3 linked regions of the Ruegeria pomeroyi DSS-3 genome follow. The protein of the gene in region 3 interacts with the protein of the main gene of each other region in a pairwise test. Links are inferred from orthologs where the notes say so. Each region holds a gene or a part of one and is shown on either strand. Other genes may lie near its edges.

What was found.
Region 1: the proteins of SPO_RS02125 (region 3) and SPO_RS13165 interact in binary tests that used the Escherichia coli proteins (3 or more experiments, as listed by UniProt). The link is inferred for Ruegeria pomeroyi DSS-3 from one-to-one orthologs.
Region 2: the proteins of SPO_RS02125 (region 3) and ftsZ interact in binary tests that used the Escherichia coli proteins (3 or more experiments, as listed by UniProt). The link is inferred for Ruegeria pomeroyi DSS-3 from one-to-one orthologs.

Annotation. Positions count from the first base shown.
Region 1 is NC_003911.12:2,748,536-2,753,718, forward strand. What follows is about bases 843-3,819. They hold SPO_RS13165 (helix-turn-helix domain-containing protein), read right to left. Parts: upstream 2,946-3,819; coding sequence 1,740-2,945; downstream 843-1,739. Other genes in these bases: ispG (flavodoxin-dependent (E)-4-hydroxy-3-methylbut-2-enyl-diphosphate synthase), read right to left, coding at 843-1,670; hemA (5-aminolevulinate synthase), read right to left, coding at 3,075-3,819. Also shown: blaOXA (class D beta-lactamase), read right to left, coding at 1-44; SPO_RS13155 (hypothetical protein), read left to right, coding at 275-535; more of ispG, read right to left, coding at 543-842; more of hemA, read right to left, coding at 3,820-4,298; SPO_RS13175 (M20/M25/M40 family metallo-hydrolase), read left to right, coding at 4,618-5,183.
Region 2 is NC_003911.12:1,254,909-1,260,047, forward strand. Bases 1,450-4,382 are described here. They hold ftsZ (cell division protein FtsZ), read left to right. Parts: upstream 1,450-2,068; coding sequence 2,069-3,697; downstream 3,698-4,382. Other genes in these bases: ftsA (cell division protein FtsA), read left to right, coding at 1,450-1,671; lpxC (UDP-3-O-acyl-N-acetylglucosamine deacetylase), read left to right, coding at 3,910-4,382. In the rest of the region: SPO_RS06100 (cell division protein FtsQ/DivIB), read left to right, coding at 1-328; more of ftsA, read left to right, coding at 337-1,449; more of lpxC, read left to right, coding at 4,383-4,830; SPO_RS06120 (outer membrane protein assembly factor BamD), read left to right, coding at 4,981-5,139. UniProt on the Escherichia coli protein: Essential cell division protein that forms a contractile ring structure (Z ring) at the future cell division site. The regulation of the ring assembly controls the timing and the location of cell division.
Region 3 is NC_003911.12:431,233-436,239, forward strand. What follows is about bases 996-3,796. They hold SPO_RS02125 (rod shape-determining protein), read right to left. Parts: upstream 3,019-3,796; coding sequence 1,972-3,018; downstream 996-1,971. Other genes in these bases: mreC (rod shape-determining protein MreC), read right to left, coding at 996-1,892; SPO_RS02130 (23S rRNA (adenine(2030)-N(6))-methyltransferase RlmJ), read left to right, coding at 3,184-3,796. In the rest of the region: mrdA (penicillin-binding protein 2), read right to left, coding at 1-444; SPO_RS02115 (hypothetical protein), read right to left, coding at 446-982; more of mreC, read right to left, coding at 975-995; more of SPO_RS02130, read left to right, coding at 3,797-3,969; SPO_RS02135 (2-isopropylmalate synthase), read right to left, coding at 4,059-5,007. UniProt on the Escherichia coli protein: Forms membrane-associated dynamic filaments that are essential for cell shape determination. Acts by regulating cell wall synthesis and cell elongation, and thus cell shape.

The sequences.
Region 1 (5,183 bases), 2.3 Mb from region 3 along the record:
GCAAAAGCGAAGCCCGCAAAAACAAGAGAAAGAAGCAATTTCATCTGGGGGTCACCCTGTCGATTTCTCACATCATCGCGCGAGACGATCCAGCCGCGCCGCCTTACATGTTCCGCGCTGCGCCTGTCGATCGGCACGCTGGGGCTATGCCTCATGTATCAAATTGAGACAACCAGAAATGACCAATCCGGCGCCGCGAAATGCCCCGAAAATGCCCAGATCTTCGTGATGGGCGTCACCGGGTTGTTAACCTTTTTCGGGCTAGGCTCGGGGCATGGATATGACGACCCTTGCCCCCCTTGCGGGCCTGTTGCCCGCCGCCGGATTCTTTGCGCTGTGGTATCTCACTGCCCGCAGATTGCGCCTGTCGCAGTTCCACATCCGGCAACAGACGGACCGGATTAAGGACCTGCGCCGCACGCTTGAAGGTCTGGATCTGGAACTGTCGATGAAAGAAGCCCGGATCGCGCGTCTGTCGCGCGATCTGAGCCAATCAAGGAACCGGCCCGGCGCCCCAATGGCCCGCGCCGGATAAGCGAAACCTACTCCGCCGCTTCGGCGGCGGAGGCGGCGTCGAGCGCGGCGGCCTTTTTCTCGACCTCTTCGACGATATGGTCGATCATGCGCTCGTTGGACATCTTGTGGCTGGCCTTGCCCGCCAGATAGACCATGCCCGACCCGGCGCCACCGCCGGTAAAGCCGACATCGGTCATCAGCGCCTCGCCCGGGCCGTTCACCACGCAGCCGATGATCGACAGGCTCATCGGCGTCTTGATGTGCTCCAGCCGCTTTTCCAGCGCCTCGACCGTCTTGATCACGTCAAACCCCTGCCGCGCGCAGCTGGGGCACGAGATGATGTTGACGCCGCGATGGCGCAGACCCAGTGACTTGAGGATCTCGTAGCCGACCTTGACCTCTTCGACCGGATCGGCGCTGAGACTGACGCGGATCGTGTCGCCGATCCCCATCCACAGCAGGTTCCCCAACCCAATAGCCGATTTGATGGTGCCGCTGACCAGCCCGCCCGCCTCGGTGATGCCGAGGTGAATGGGCGCGTCGGTGGCCTCGGCGATGCCCTGATAGGCGGCGGCCGACAGGAACACGTCGCTGGCCTTCACGCTGATCTTGTACTCGTGGAAATCGTTGTCCTGCAGGATGCGGATATGCTCCAGCCCGCTTTCCACCATCGCCTCGGGGCACGGCTCGCCGTATTTCTCCAGCAGGTGCTTTTCCAGGCTGCCGGCGTTCACCCCGATACGGATCGAGCATCCATGATCGCGCGCGGCCCTGATCACCTCGCGCACCCGGTCCGGGCTGCCGATATTGCCGGGGTTGATGCGCAGACAGGCCGCACCCGCCTCGGCCGCCTCGATCCCGCGGCGATAGTGGAAATGGATATCGGCCACGATGGGCACCGGGCTTTCGCGCACGATCTCGCGCAGGGCCCGCGCGCTGGCCTCGTCCGGGACCGAGACCCGTACGATATCCGCCCCCGCCTCGGCCGCCGCCTGCACCTGGGCCACGGTGGCGGCCACATCGGTGGTCAGCGTGTTGGTCATGGTCTGGACCGAGATCGGCGCATCGCCCCCGACAGGCACATTGCCCACCATGATCTGGCGCGATTTGCGGCGATAGACATTGCGCCAGGGGCGCACGGGATTGTGGGACATGGGGCCAAACCTGTTCAGCGGGACGGGTTGCCCCCTAGATAGGCCCCCGCGCCGGTGGCGGCAAGCGGATCAGTCCGCCGCGGCCTGTTGGGGCTGGGTGTTCTGCGCCTCGGCCACCAGCAACTGGCGCAGGGCAAAGTTCTGTTCGGCTTCCAGGTCGGCGATCTCAAACCGCTCGAAGACGGCATCCATGGACAGTTGAACGTTCTTGGTGACGGTGCCGCGCGGACCCACGGGGCCAAAATGCGCGCCGTTCATGGCAAAGTAGACGGCGCCCGATTCGCCAACCCGCAGGGTCGGCGGCTCTTCGGTCAGCGGGATCTCATAGATGCTGCCCTGCTCGACCGTGCCCAGCGTGCCTTCGAAGATCACGCTGCCATCGGCAGCGGTGACCCGCATCCAGGCCGGGCTGACAGCAACGATCTTGAGCGTCGGTTCGAGGTCTTCGACGACCTGCGGCAACAGCGCCTCGACCGCGCGCTGGGTGGCGCTCAGCTGTATTTCGGGCAGTTCGGGGGCCTGGAAGTTGCCCACGGTGCGCGGGTCCAGCGTTGCGATCGGCGCATCGCGGGCCACCAGCACCGGAACATCCAGCGCCTGCGGGCGATAAAGCCGATCCAGCGCCTCGACCGAGGGGGGCGCCATCGCGGTTTCCAGCGTGCCACCGGCGCCATTCAGCGGATCGAGATCGGACAGCACCAGCGGCGCCTGTTCGACCGGCGCCACCTGCACCTGCTGCACTTCTTTCAGAACCGACCAGCCGCCATAACCGATGCCGCCGATCAGCGCGGCCAGCACCAGGATCGAGCCGATGGCACGCGGTTCGATCTGCGACAGAAGGGAGTCGCGGCCCGGTGCAAAGGGTGTGTTGGGCGCGATGAAGGGATCGTTGCTGACAGGACGACGCTGCGCTGGGATACCGGGTTTCTTGACGCTCGAGGCCTGGGCCGACATGCCATGCGCCACCTCGAACCCGCTTTCGGCGCAGAACTGGGCGAAACAGTCATCCGGGTTCATGCCCAGATAGCGGGCATAAGAACGGACATACCCGGCGATGAAACCGGGTGTGTCAAAGGCGGATGGGTCACAATTTTCGATGGCGGCGATATAGTTGGCCTTGATCCGAAGCTCGCGCTGCACATCAAGCAGCGACTTGCCCATGGTGGCGCGTTCGCCCCGCATGGTATCGCCCAGACGCAATTCGAAATCGTCGAAGCCGCGCGGCTTCTCCTCTTCTACGTCTGCCGACTTGCGCTGAGACCTGCGCCCGATCATCCTGCCGCCCCAAGTTAGCTGTCAGATATGCCTGACAGCGCCGGGAATCGTCCCCATAACGATTCGTCCGTGCCTGTTGTTACCTCAACCCTAACATAGGGCAAAGGATTTGCACACGGGCGCGTGACTTTACCCGGCCAGTTCGGCGCGATTCAGCGCACAATGGGACCAAAGCGCGTCCATTGCATGCACCAGCTTGTCGACCTCCTTGGGCCCGTGCACCGGCGAGGGGGTAAAGCGCAGACGCTCGGTTCCGCGCGGCACGGTGGGGAAGTTGATCGGCTGCACATAGATGCCGAAATCTTCCAGCAGCATGTCGCTCAGCTTCTTGGTGTGGACCGGGTCACCCACGATCACCGGCACGATATGGCTGCCGTGGTCGATCAGCGGCAGGCCCAGCCCCTTGAGCCGCAGTTTCAGGATGCGGGCCTGGGTCTGGTGCTGATCGCGCAATTCCTGCGCGCCTTTCAGATAGGCGACCGAGGCCGCCGCCCCCGCCGCAACCGCAGGCGGCAGCGAGGTGGTAAAGATGAAGCCCGGCGCATAAGAACGTATCGCATCGCACATTTTCGCGCTGGCGGCGATATAGCCGCCCATCACGCCATAGGCCTTGGCCAGGGTGCCGTTGATGATGTCGATGCGATGGGCAAGGTTGTCGCGCTCGGTCACGCCGCCACCGCGCGGACCATACATGCCGACCGCGTGCACCTCGTCGATATAGGTGAGCGCGCCGAATTCGTCGGCAAGGTCGCAGATGTCCGCGATCGGGCCGAAATCGCCATCCATCGAATAGACCGATTCAAAAACGATGAGCTTGGGAGCGGCCGGGTCGTCGGCGGCCAGCAGCTCGCGCAGATGCGCCACGTCGTTATGGCGGAAGATGCGCTTGGCGCCACCATTGCGGCGCACACCCTCGATCATCGAGGCATGGTTGAGCGCGTCGGAATAGATGATCAGGCCGGGGAACAGCTTGGGCAGGGTGCTCAGCGTCGCGTCATTGGCGATATAGGCCGAGGTGAAAAGCAGCGCCGCCTCCTTGCCGTGCAGATCGGCCAGCTCGGCTTCGAGCCGTTTGTGATAGACGGTGGTGCCCGAAATGTTGCGGGTGCCGCCCGAACCGGCGCCAGCGGCGACCAGCGCCTCTTGCATCGCGTCCAGTACGACCGGGTTCTGGCCCATGCCCAGGTAATCGTTGCCGCACCAGACGGTGATCTCTTTCTCGCTGCCGTCCGGACGGGTCCAGACCGCGTGCGGAAAATGGCCCTTGCGCCGTTCGATGTCGATGAAGGTGCGATAGCGGCCTTCGTCGTGAAGCTTCTGAATGGCGGCGTCGAGTTTAACCGAATAGTCCACCGGATCCTCCTTCGTATCGTGCGGCCGGGTTGCGGCAGGTCAGGGTCTGCGCCACATTCGCGTTCGTGAATGGATATCTGCGGCGCATCATTTTTTCAACTGTCTACATCCGGCCCCGATGTCGCAGCCTTGACTTGGGTCAATTAGACCGCCGCTTTTACGGGGACAAGGTGGGGAGCGCCCCGATAGGCGCAAAAAACGGCAAAAGGGTGCCGTAAACCTTGCGTGCGGTTTCCCATCGGGAACGGCGGCCACTGGACAGGGCGGGCGGGACTGCTAGGCTCCGCCCCGAATATCCCGCAAGACAAGGAACCGCCCGATGTCCCTCGACGACGTCCTCTCGCGTATCGACGCCGACCTGCCCGCCGCTATCGAGCGGCTGATGGAACTGCTGCGCATCCCCTCGATCTCGACCGATCCGGCCTATGCCGAGGCCTGTGATCAGGCCGCCGACTGGCTGGTGGCCGATCTGGCCGGGATCGGTATCGCCGCCGAAAAGCGCCCCACCCCGGGCCGCCCGATGGTGGTGGGTCATGTGGAGGCCGATCATGACGACGCCCCGCATGTGCTGTTTTATGGCCATTACGACGTGCAGCCGGTCGACCCGCTGAACCTGTGGACCAGCCCGCCCTTTGAACCGCAACTGGAAGACACCCCGAACGGGCGCGTGATCCGGGGCCGCGGGTCCTCGGACGACAAGGGCCAGTTGATGACCTTTGTCGAGGCCTGTCGCGCCTGGAAGGCGGTGCATGGCACCCTGCCCTGCCGCATCACTTTTTTCTTCGAGGGCGAGGAAGAAAGCGGCTCTCCCTCGCTGGTGCCCTTCCTTCAGGCCAATGCCGAAGAGTTGAAGGCCGATATCGCGCTGGTCTGCGACACCTCGAT
Region 2 (5,139 bases), 820 kb from region 3 along the record:
GGGTGAGGGGGCCGATGCCCATGTTGCCGAGGCGCTGCGGCTGATCCAGGCCGCCCGGCCGATGGGCGACCGGCTGCGCGGGCTTGTCCGGGTGGGCGAACGGCGCTGGGATCTGGTGCTGGACCGGGGGCAGACCATCCAGCTGCCCGCCAAGCGGCCGGTTCCGGCGCTGGAACGGGTGCTGGCGGTGAACGAAGTACAGGAATTGCTGGATCGCGATGTCGCGGTCGTGGACATGCGGCTGGGCACACGCCCCACGATCCGCATGACCGAGGCGGCCTCGGCTGAATGGCTGCGGGTCAGAAATACGGGCGGAAACGGGCAGTAACACAGATGATGACGGATCTCTATCAGTCGCAACGGGCAATGCGTCAGATGCGCCAGCAGGCGATACAGCGGGGCGTGGTGGCCATCCTGGATGTGGGCAGTTCCAAGATCTCCTGCCTGATCCTGCGTTTCGACGGCAGCGGCCGCCTGTCCGAGGACAGCGCCATCGGGTCGATGGCGGGGCAGACCGGGTTCCGGGTGATCGGCGCCGCCACCACCCGTTCGCGCGGGGTGCAGTTCGGCGAGATCACCGCCATGCAGGAGACCGAGCGCGCGATCCGCACCGCCTTGCAGGCGGCGCAGAAAATGGCCGATATCCGGGTCGATCACGTGATCGCCTGTTTCTCGGGGGCGAACCCGCGCTCCTATGGGCTGGATGCCAAGGTCGAGCTGGAAACCCAGGTGGTGACCGAGTCCGAGATCGGTCGGGTGCTGAATGCCTGCGAGGTGCCCGAATACGGCGCCGGGCGCGAGGTGCTGCATGCCCAGCCGGTGAATTTCGCACTCGATAACCGTTCGGGTCTGATCGACCCGCGCGGCCAGCTGGGCCAAAGCCTGGCGGTGGACATGCATATGCTGACGGTGGATGCCACCGCGATCCGCAACCTTGCCCATTGCATCAAGCGCTGCGATCTGGAGCTGGCCGGTGTGGCCAACTCGGCCTATGTCTCGGGCGTTTCGGCGCTGGTCGAGGACGAGCAGGAGCTGGGTGCGGCCTGTATCGACATGGGCGGCGGTACCACCAGCATCTCGATCTTTCTCAAGAAACACATGATCTTTGCCGATTGCGTCCGCATGGGCGGCGATCACGTGACCGGCGATATCTCGATGGGGCTGGGCGTGCCCACCGCCAATGCGGAGCGGATCAAGACCTTTTCGGGCGGCGTGCATGCCACCGGGGCCGATGACCGCGAGATGATCGACGTCGGCGGCGATACCGGCGACTGGGAGCATGACCGGCGCACCGTCAGCCGGGCCGAGCTGATCGGCATCATGCGGCCCCGGGTCGAGGAGATCCTCGAAGAGGTGCGGGCGCGGCTGGACGCGGCCGGGTTCGAACATCTGCCCAGCCAGCAGATCGTGCTGACCGGCGGCGGCAGCCAGATCATGGGGCTCGACGGGCTGGCCAGCCGCATCCTGGGCCAGCGCGTGCGGCTGGGGCGGCCGCTGCGGGTGCATGGCCTGCCGCAATCGGCCACCGGTCCGGGGTTTTCCTCGGCGGTGGGGCTCAGCCTGTTTGCCGCCCATCCGCAGGATGAATGGTGGGATTTCGAGGTCCCGGTCGATCGCTATCCCGCGCGCTCGCTGCGTCGGGCGGTCAAATGGTTCCGCGACAACTGGTAAGGATGCCCAGACCGGTCGGGCAAGCGCTTGATCCGGTGTGATTAAATCGGGCGCAGCATGTACGGATCGGGTGACAGGCCCGGCCCGGTATGGTAAGAAACAGACAAGGCACCCGCCAAGCGGTGCTGCAAAATGGGGCGAGCAGGTCCCGTGCCAGATCAGACAGTACCTCCCGCCGCGCGATGCGTGCGGGGTGCTGTCCTGTTGTGTCCGGTAACTCCAGAACCGCAATATCTGCATGGATCGGCGAAATACCGCGTCCCGGTGCAGATTCTTTCCATATTTTGTGGCTTTTTTGCGATTTGGGCGTGACGAGCCGCCGCAATATCAGTAGGATTATCTGTGGATAGGTAAGAAAAACCCCGCGCAAGGCGGGGGCAAAACAGGCGGACAGAGCATGACATTGAACCTTTCGATGCCCGGACAGGACGAGTTGAAGCCGCGGATCACCGTTTTCGGGGTCGGGGGCGCTGGCGGCAATGCCGTCAACAACATGATTGAAAAACAGCTGGAAGGCGTCGATTTCGTCGTTGCCAATACCGACGCGCAGGCCCTGCAGCAGAGCCATGCACCCTCGCGCATTCAGCTAGGCGTCAAGGTGACCGAAGGCCTGGGCGCCGGTGCGCGCGCCACAGTGGGGGCCGCCGCCGCCGAAGAAAGCATCGAGCAGATCGTCGACCATCTGGCCGGGGCGCATATGTGCTTCATCACCGCCGGCATGGGTGGCGGCACCGGCACCGGAGCCGCCCCGATCATCGCGCAGGCCGCGCGTGAACTGGGTGTGCTGACCGTGGGCGTGGTGACCAAGCCGTTCCAGTTCGAAGGCGCCAAGCGCATGCGTCAGGCCGAGGATGGCGTCGACGCGCTGCAAAAGGTGGTCGACACGCTGATCATCATCCCCAACCAGAACCTGTTCCGCCTGGCCAACGAAAAGACCACCTTTACCGAAGCCTTCAGCATGGCCGACGACGTTCTGTATCAGGGCGTCAAGGGCGTCACCGACCTGATGGTGCGCCCGGGCCTGATCAACCTCGACTTCGCCGACGTGCGCGCGGTGATGGACGAGATGGGCAAGGCGATGATGGGCACCGGCGAGGCCGCAGGCGAGGACCGCGCCGTGCAGGCCGCCGAAAAGGCGATTGCCAACCCGCTGCTCGACGAGATCAGCCTGAACGGCGCCAAGGGCGTGTTGATCAACATCACCGGCGGCCATGACCTGACCCTGTTCGAACTGGACGAGGCGGCCAATATCATTCGCGAGAAAGTGGACCCCGATGCCAATATCATCGTCGGTTCGACCCTGGATACCTCGATGGAAGGCGCAATGCGGGTTTCGGTCGTGGCGACCGGCATCGACGCGGTGGATGTGCAGCATGACATGCCCGTACCGCGCCGTCCCATGAACGCACCGCTCAAACAGCGGGTTGCGGCCGAAGAGAAGCCGGCGCCGCTGACGCTGGAACAGCCCGCGGCCCCGCAGCCGGTGGCCGAGGCCGCCGAGGAACCCAGCCTGTTCGAAGGCATGGATGTCGAGCAGGTCGCTGCGCATGATCTGGGCGAGGATATCCTGGATACGGGCGACGAGCCCGAGCTGCTGGACGATGACGGCCTGCCGCCGCCGGCCTATCAGCCGCAGGTGCCCGCCTTTGAACCGCGCGCTTATGTCGAAGAGGAAGAAGCGCCGGTCGAGACCTTTGTCGCCCCGCGCGCCCCGGCGCCCGGAACACCCTCGCCCGAGGCGATGCGCCGCCTTCAGGCTGCCGCGCAAAAGGCGCCTTCCGCCCCGCAGCAGGGTCATCGCGCGCTCCAGCAGCCGGTCGGGGACAAGCCGCGTTTCGGCTTCAACCGGCTGATCGACCGGATGACCGGACACGCGCCGGATACGCCCGCGGATCGTGGCCCCGCCGTGGCCCGCAAACAGCCGGTGATGCGCCCGAGTGACGCAACGGCACCTGCGCATGCCGAGGCCGACCCCGATCAGGAACGGATCGAAATTCCCGCCTTTTTGCGCCGTCAGGCCAACTGATAGCGGTCACAAAACGAGTAGGAGAGGCCGCCAAGGGGCGGCCTTTTCTCTTTGTGTTTCATAGGCTTACATCCACTGCGGCGAGGTTTTGCCGATCTGTTTTTCGCATGTTTCAAACCGTTACAAAGATTGAGTTGAGCCCCCGGGCCCCCTCGCTTACCTGATGGTCAACACAGCTCGTAGAGGCTGTAGGCAACCGTCAGAGGCCTATCTTGCAACATACGCTGAAAACCTCGGTCACCTTCCAGGGCATTGGTCTGCATGGTGGTAAACCCGTCCGCATGACCCTTCGCCCCGCCGCTGCCGGACACGGCATCTGGTTCAAACGGACGGATATCGAGATCGGCGATGCAATGATCCCCGCGATCTATGATCTGGTCGACCGTACCCCGCTGTGCACCCGTCTGGTGAACGCCGCCGGGGTATCGGTGTCGACGGTCGAACACATCATGGCGGCCCTCGCCGGGTGCGGCGTGCATAACGCCCTGATCGAGCTGGACGGCCCCGAAGTTCCGATCATGGACGGCTCCTCGGTCGAGTTCGTGCGCGGCATCATGGCGCGCGGCGTGCGTCAGCAGGCCGCCCCGGTGCTGGCCTACGAGGTGCTCAAGGCCGTCACCGTCGAAAAGGACGGCGCGCGCGCCACCCTGATGCCCTCGGATGGGCTGGAGATCGAATTCACCATTGATTTCGAGGATGCCGCCATTGGGCGCCAGACCCGCCGCATGAACATGCGCAACGGCAGCTTTGCCCGCGAACTGAGCGACAGTCGCACCTTTTGTCGGCGCAGCGATGTCGAGGCGATGCGCGCCAACGGGCTGGCCCTGGGCGGCACGCTGGAAAACGCCGTGGTCGTCGATGGCGACGAGATTCTGACGCCGGGCGGTCTGCGCCATACGGACGAGGCGGTGCGTCACAAGATGCTCGACGCGCTGGGTGATCTCTATATGGCCGGTGGCCCGATTCTCGGCTGCTATGTCGGCGACAAGGCCGGTCATGCCCTGACCAACGCCCTGCTGCGCACCCTGTTTGAAACGCCGGGTGCGGTGCGCCCCGTGCTGTGCACCCCCGAACAGGCCGCGCGCCTGCCCGGACAGGGGCTGATCTGGTCGGAAATCCCTCAGGTTGCGTGAAAAGGGCCGGATGCGGCCAGGCTTGACCTCCCTACGCCCGGCCCAGTGCCGGGCGATGCTTTTAAGACGTTTTGCAGCGGAATTTAATGTGCTAGACCAAGGCCCAATCGGGGGACACACCCCGCACGCAAGACGACAAGGACTAGCGGTATGATTGGCAGCAGGGCAGGGGCCAGACTGGTTGGCGCACTTCTTCTGGCGACGTTTCTGGCGGCCTGCGGCGGCGGTGGTTTTCGCACGGCGGCCGATCGCAGCCAGAATCTCGACGGCTATACGCCGGAACAGATTTTTGAACGCGGCGAATATGAA
Region 3 (5,007 bases):
GGCGTTCACCGCCACTTTCGAGATATGTTCCCAACTGATCTGGTCGGCCAGGGTAACAGGCAGGAAGGGCGGCGAGCGGCGCATCTCGGCCAGGGCGCGGTCCAGTTCCTCGGGATCGAGCGGGATCAGACGCTGCAGATTGGCAACCACCGCATCCACATCGCCCGCGTCCTCGCGCACCATGACGATCCGATACGAAGGGGTGTTCTGGGCGATGATGGCACCGTTGCGGTCAAACAGCTCGCCCCGGGACGGCGGGATCAGGCGGATGTTGATCCGGTTTTCCTCGGCCAGCAGGCGAAACTGATCGGCCTGATCGACCTGCATATAGCGCATGCGCATCGCCAACCCGCCGATGAAGGCCGCCTGTATCCCGCCCAGCAGCAGGGTGCGGCGGGTCAGAACCCGCTGTACCTTGTCCATGTCACGGGCCGACCGTCTCATCTCAGCGCGCTCCCAGAGTCTCGGCATCCGCAGGTGTCAGATGGCGCACGCCGAACACCGCCTGGCTGGCCCCGGCTACCAGAGGATAGATAAGGATGGTCAGCACCAGTTGCGAGGCCACCAGGAACAGCGGCGCCTGATCGACAGAGGTGATCGCCAGCACGATCCGGTAAAGCAGGGCAATCGCCATCAGCACCACCGCCACCGCCAACCATTCCGCGACAAAGCCGGTCTCGCCATGATTGCCGAAACGGCTGTGAAGGAACACCGTGCCCGCCACCGTCAGCGCCGCCAGCAGGCCGGGCGGGCGCTGCAGCAGCAGATCGGCCAGCAGGATCACGATGGCGATCAACAGCGGCGGCACGAAATCGGGTCGGCGCAGCGACCAGGCCAGTGTCAGCGCCAGGAGCAGATCGGGCGAGGCCCAGCGCTTGGGCAAGGTATCCAGCGGCAGCAGGTGAAAGAACAGGATCACCATCGCCAAACCGGCATAGCTCAGGCGCATCACCCAGATGCGCGAGGGCGCGAGGCTATCCATCGGTGGCCTCCGCTGGGGTGGTCAGCGCCGAGGTATCGGGCGCGGCGGGGGCCGGTGGGCCGACCACGTCGCCGTGATCTTCGATCTTCTCGGTGCCGTGATGACGCAGCACGCGCAGGAACTCCAGCCGTTCGTAATCGGCCGACAGGCGTACGCGCAGGCGCCCGGTCCGGTCCTCGGCCACCTGTCCGATCAAGAGACCGGCGGGAAACACGCCGCCATCACCCGAGGTGACCACCCGGTCGCCGGGACGGACAAGCTCGCGGTTCTCCAGGAAATCGACCACCGGGGCAGCGGTGTTGTCGCCGGTGATCAGCGCGGTCTGCCCCGAGGGCTGGATGGTGGCGGGGATCGAACTGGCCGCGTCGGTCAGCAGGATGACCCGGGCCGAGGATTGCCCCACGCCCGAGATCCGGCCCACCAGCCCGATCCCGTCCATCGCGGCCCAGCCATCGACGATCCCGTCGCGCGCGCCCACGTTCAGCAGCACCGATTGCCGGAAGGGAGAGCCGCTATCGGCCATCACTACGCCGGTGATATAGGTCAGGCGCGGATCGAGGCGGACATTGTTCAGGTCCAGCAGCCGGGCGTTTTCCTGTTCCAGTTGCAGCGCGGCCTCTTTCCAGGCGCGCATCTGGCGCAGCTCGCTGCGCAGCTCGCGGTTCTGCTCGCTCAGCCGCTGATAGCTCTGGAAATCGCGGATCAGGTTGATGGTGCCGGTGACCGGCACCATGGCCCAGTCCATCGAGGGGATGACCGTGTCGACGACCTGGGCGCGGAAGCGTTCGACCCGCGGGCTGTCGATGCGCCAGACCAGAAAGATGCCCAGCAGACACAGCAGCAGAACCCCGAGCAACAGGCGGCGCAGGGGGCCGGCATAGTCCTCGCGCTGTGAGCGGTCGCGTGCCAAAGAGGTCCTTTCCGCCAATCGTCCGAGCCGCCGGATGGCAGCCGCCTAGACCGCCAGTTACCCCCGGATCCTGCGCGGCTTAGCTGTCGTAGTCAATCGCGTGGCGCAGCTGCTTTTCGTATTCCAGCGCCTTGCCGGTGCCGAGTGCCACACAGTTCAGGCTTTCATCGGCAATCGAAACCGCCAGCCCGGTCTGTTCGCGCAGGGCCAGGTCAAGATCGCCCAGCAGCGCACCGCCGCCGGTCAGCATGACGCCCCGGTCGACGATATCGGCTGCCAGATCGGGCGGCGTGGTCTCCAGCGCGGTCATCACCGCCTCGCAGATCTGCTGCACCGGTTCGGCCAGCGCCTCGGCCACCTGGGCCTGGCTGATCTCGATCTCCTTTGGCACGCCATTGAGCAGGTCGCGACCCCGGATCAGCATCGACTGGCCGCGCCCGTCATCGGGCATGCGCGCGGTTCCGATCGAGGTCTTGATGCGTTCGGCGGTGCTTTCGCCCACCAGCAGGTTCTGCTGACGGCGCAGGTAGCTGATGATCGCCTCGTCCATCCGGTCGCCGCCGACGCGGACCGAGCGGGCATAGACGATGTCACCCAGCGACAGGACGGCCACCTCGGTGGTGCCGCCGCCGATATCGACAACCATGTTGCCGGTCGGGTCGGTGATCGGCATGCCGGCCCCGATGGCCGCCGCGATGGGTTCGGCGATCAGGCCCGCGCGGCGGGCGCCGGCGCTCAGCACCGACTGACGGATCGCGCGCTTTTCCACCGGGGTGGCGCCATGGGGGACGCAGACGATGATCTTGGGTTTCGAGAAGGTCGAGCGTTTGTGCACCTTGCGGATGAAATGCTTGATCATCTCTTCGGCGGTGTCGAAATCGGCGATCACGCCTTCGCGCATCGGGCGGATCGCCTCGATGCTGCCCGGGGTTCGGCCCAGCATCAGCTTAGCATCCTCGCCCACGGCGAGAACCTTCTTGACCCCGTCCTTGACGTGATAGGCCACCACCGAGGGTTCGGACAGGATGATGCCCCGTCCCTTGACATAGACCAGCGTGTTGGCGGTTCCCAGGTCGATGGCCATGTCCGCTGCGAACAGACCACTCAAATTGTCAAAGAACCCCATTGCGGTTGATCCTGCTCTTCTCGATTGTTGCGATTGCCCGCGACTCGACGGCTCGGGGCCGATTGACTTATAGGGCGCGCAGGCACTGTGGAAAAGGGCCGATTCTGCGCGGGTCAGCACCAATCCGCCGCGCCGAGACATATGACGCGGGGGCAGGACAGGCAAATGCTATCTTATCAGCACATTTATCATGCCGGGAACCTGGCCGATGTCCAGAAACATGCGCTGCTGGCGCTGGCGCTTGACTATCTGACGCGCAAGGACAAGCCGCTGAGCTATCTGGAAACGCATGCCGGGCGTGGACTTTATCACCTGGATGCGGCCGAGGCGGTGCGCACGGGCGAGGCGGGGGCCGGGATCGGCCGGGCCGAAGGGGCGGCATGGTTCGATCCGGCCCATCCGATGACGCGGGTGCTGGCAGCTGTGCGGACGGATCACGGCGCTATGGCCTATCCCGGCTCGCCGCTGGTGGCGGCGCATCTGCTTCGGCCCGGTGATATGATGCACCTGGCCGAGCTGCATCCGCAGGAACACGCAGCGTTGGAACAGGCGATGGCGGGATATCCGGCACGGGTCTACCGGCGGGACGGGGTCGAGATGGCGCAATCGCTGCTGCCACCCGAGCCTCGGCGGGGCATGATGCTGATCGATCCCAGCTATGAGGTGAAATCCGACTATGACCGGATACCGGCGGTGATCGCGCAGCTGCATCGCAAGTGGAATGTGGGCGTGATCGCGCTCTGGTACCCGATCCTGACCGATGAACGGCACAAGGTGATGCTGGCGGCGCTGGAGCGGCTGGACCTGCCCAGGGTTCTGCGGCACGAGGTCCGCTTTGCGCCCGCCCGCGAGGGGCACCGGATGGTCGGGTCGGGCATGTTCGTGATCAATGCGCCCTTCGGACTTGCCGACGAGGCGGCACGCCTTTCGGGCCTGTTCGCCCAGCTCTGAGAGGGGCGCCGTTTTCCGAGCCGGAAAACGGCCCGGAAAACGAAGTTTTCCGTTTCGGAATTCTTGCAGAATTCCGACCCGCTCGGGCGTCAGGTCAGGTCCTTGTAGCTGATCTCGCGGGCATCGGCGCCGGGACCGGCCTTCTCGCGCCGCACGATCAGACGGTTGAGCGCGTTGATATAGGCCTTGGCGCTTGCCACCACCGTGTCGGTATTGGCCGACTCGCCGGTGGCGATCATGCCATCCTCTTCCAGCCGCACGCTGACAGTCGCCTGGGCGTCGGTGCCTTCGGTCACCGCGTGCACCTGATAAAGCTGCAGATGCGCCTCGTTGGGATGCAACGCGCGGATCGCCTTGAAACTGGCATCCACCGGCCCGTCGCCATGCGCGGTGGCGCTGACATCCTTGCCGTCGATTTCCATCTCGACCGTCGCCTCGGCCGGGCCACCGGTGCCGCAGATCACTTTCATCGACACCAGTTGCAAATGGTCCTGCTCGGCATTCTCGCCCGAGCGCATCAGCGCGATCACATCGTCGTCGAACACCTCTTTCTTGCGGTCGGCCAGTTCCTTGAACCGAACGAAGATGTCCTTGAGCTGGTTGTCGCCCACCTCGTAGCCAAGGTGTTCGAGCTTGTCGCGCAGCGCCGCCCGGCCCGAATGCTTGCCCAGCGGCAGCGAGGTGCCGGAAAGGCCGATATCCTCGGGCCGCATGATCTCGAAATTCTCGCGATTCTTCAGCATCCCGTCCTGGTGGATGCCGCTTTCATGGGCGAATGCGTTCTTGCCCACGATGGCCTTGTTGAACTGCACGTTGAACCCGGACACGGTCGCCACCCGGCGCGAGATCGCCATGATCTTGGTGGTGTCGATCCCGGTGCGCCAGGGCATGATGTCGTGGCGGGTCTTCATCGCCATCACCACCTCTTCCAGCGCGGTGTTGCCGGCGCGTTCGCCCAGACCGTTGATGGTGCATTCGATCTGACGCGCGCCACCGGCGACGGCGGCGAGGCTGTTGGCCGTCGCCATGCCCAGGTCG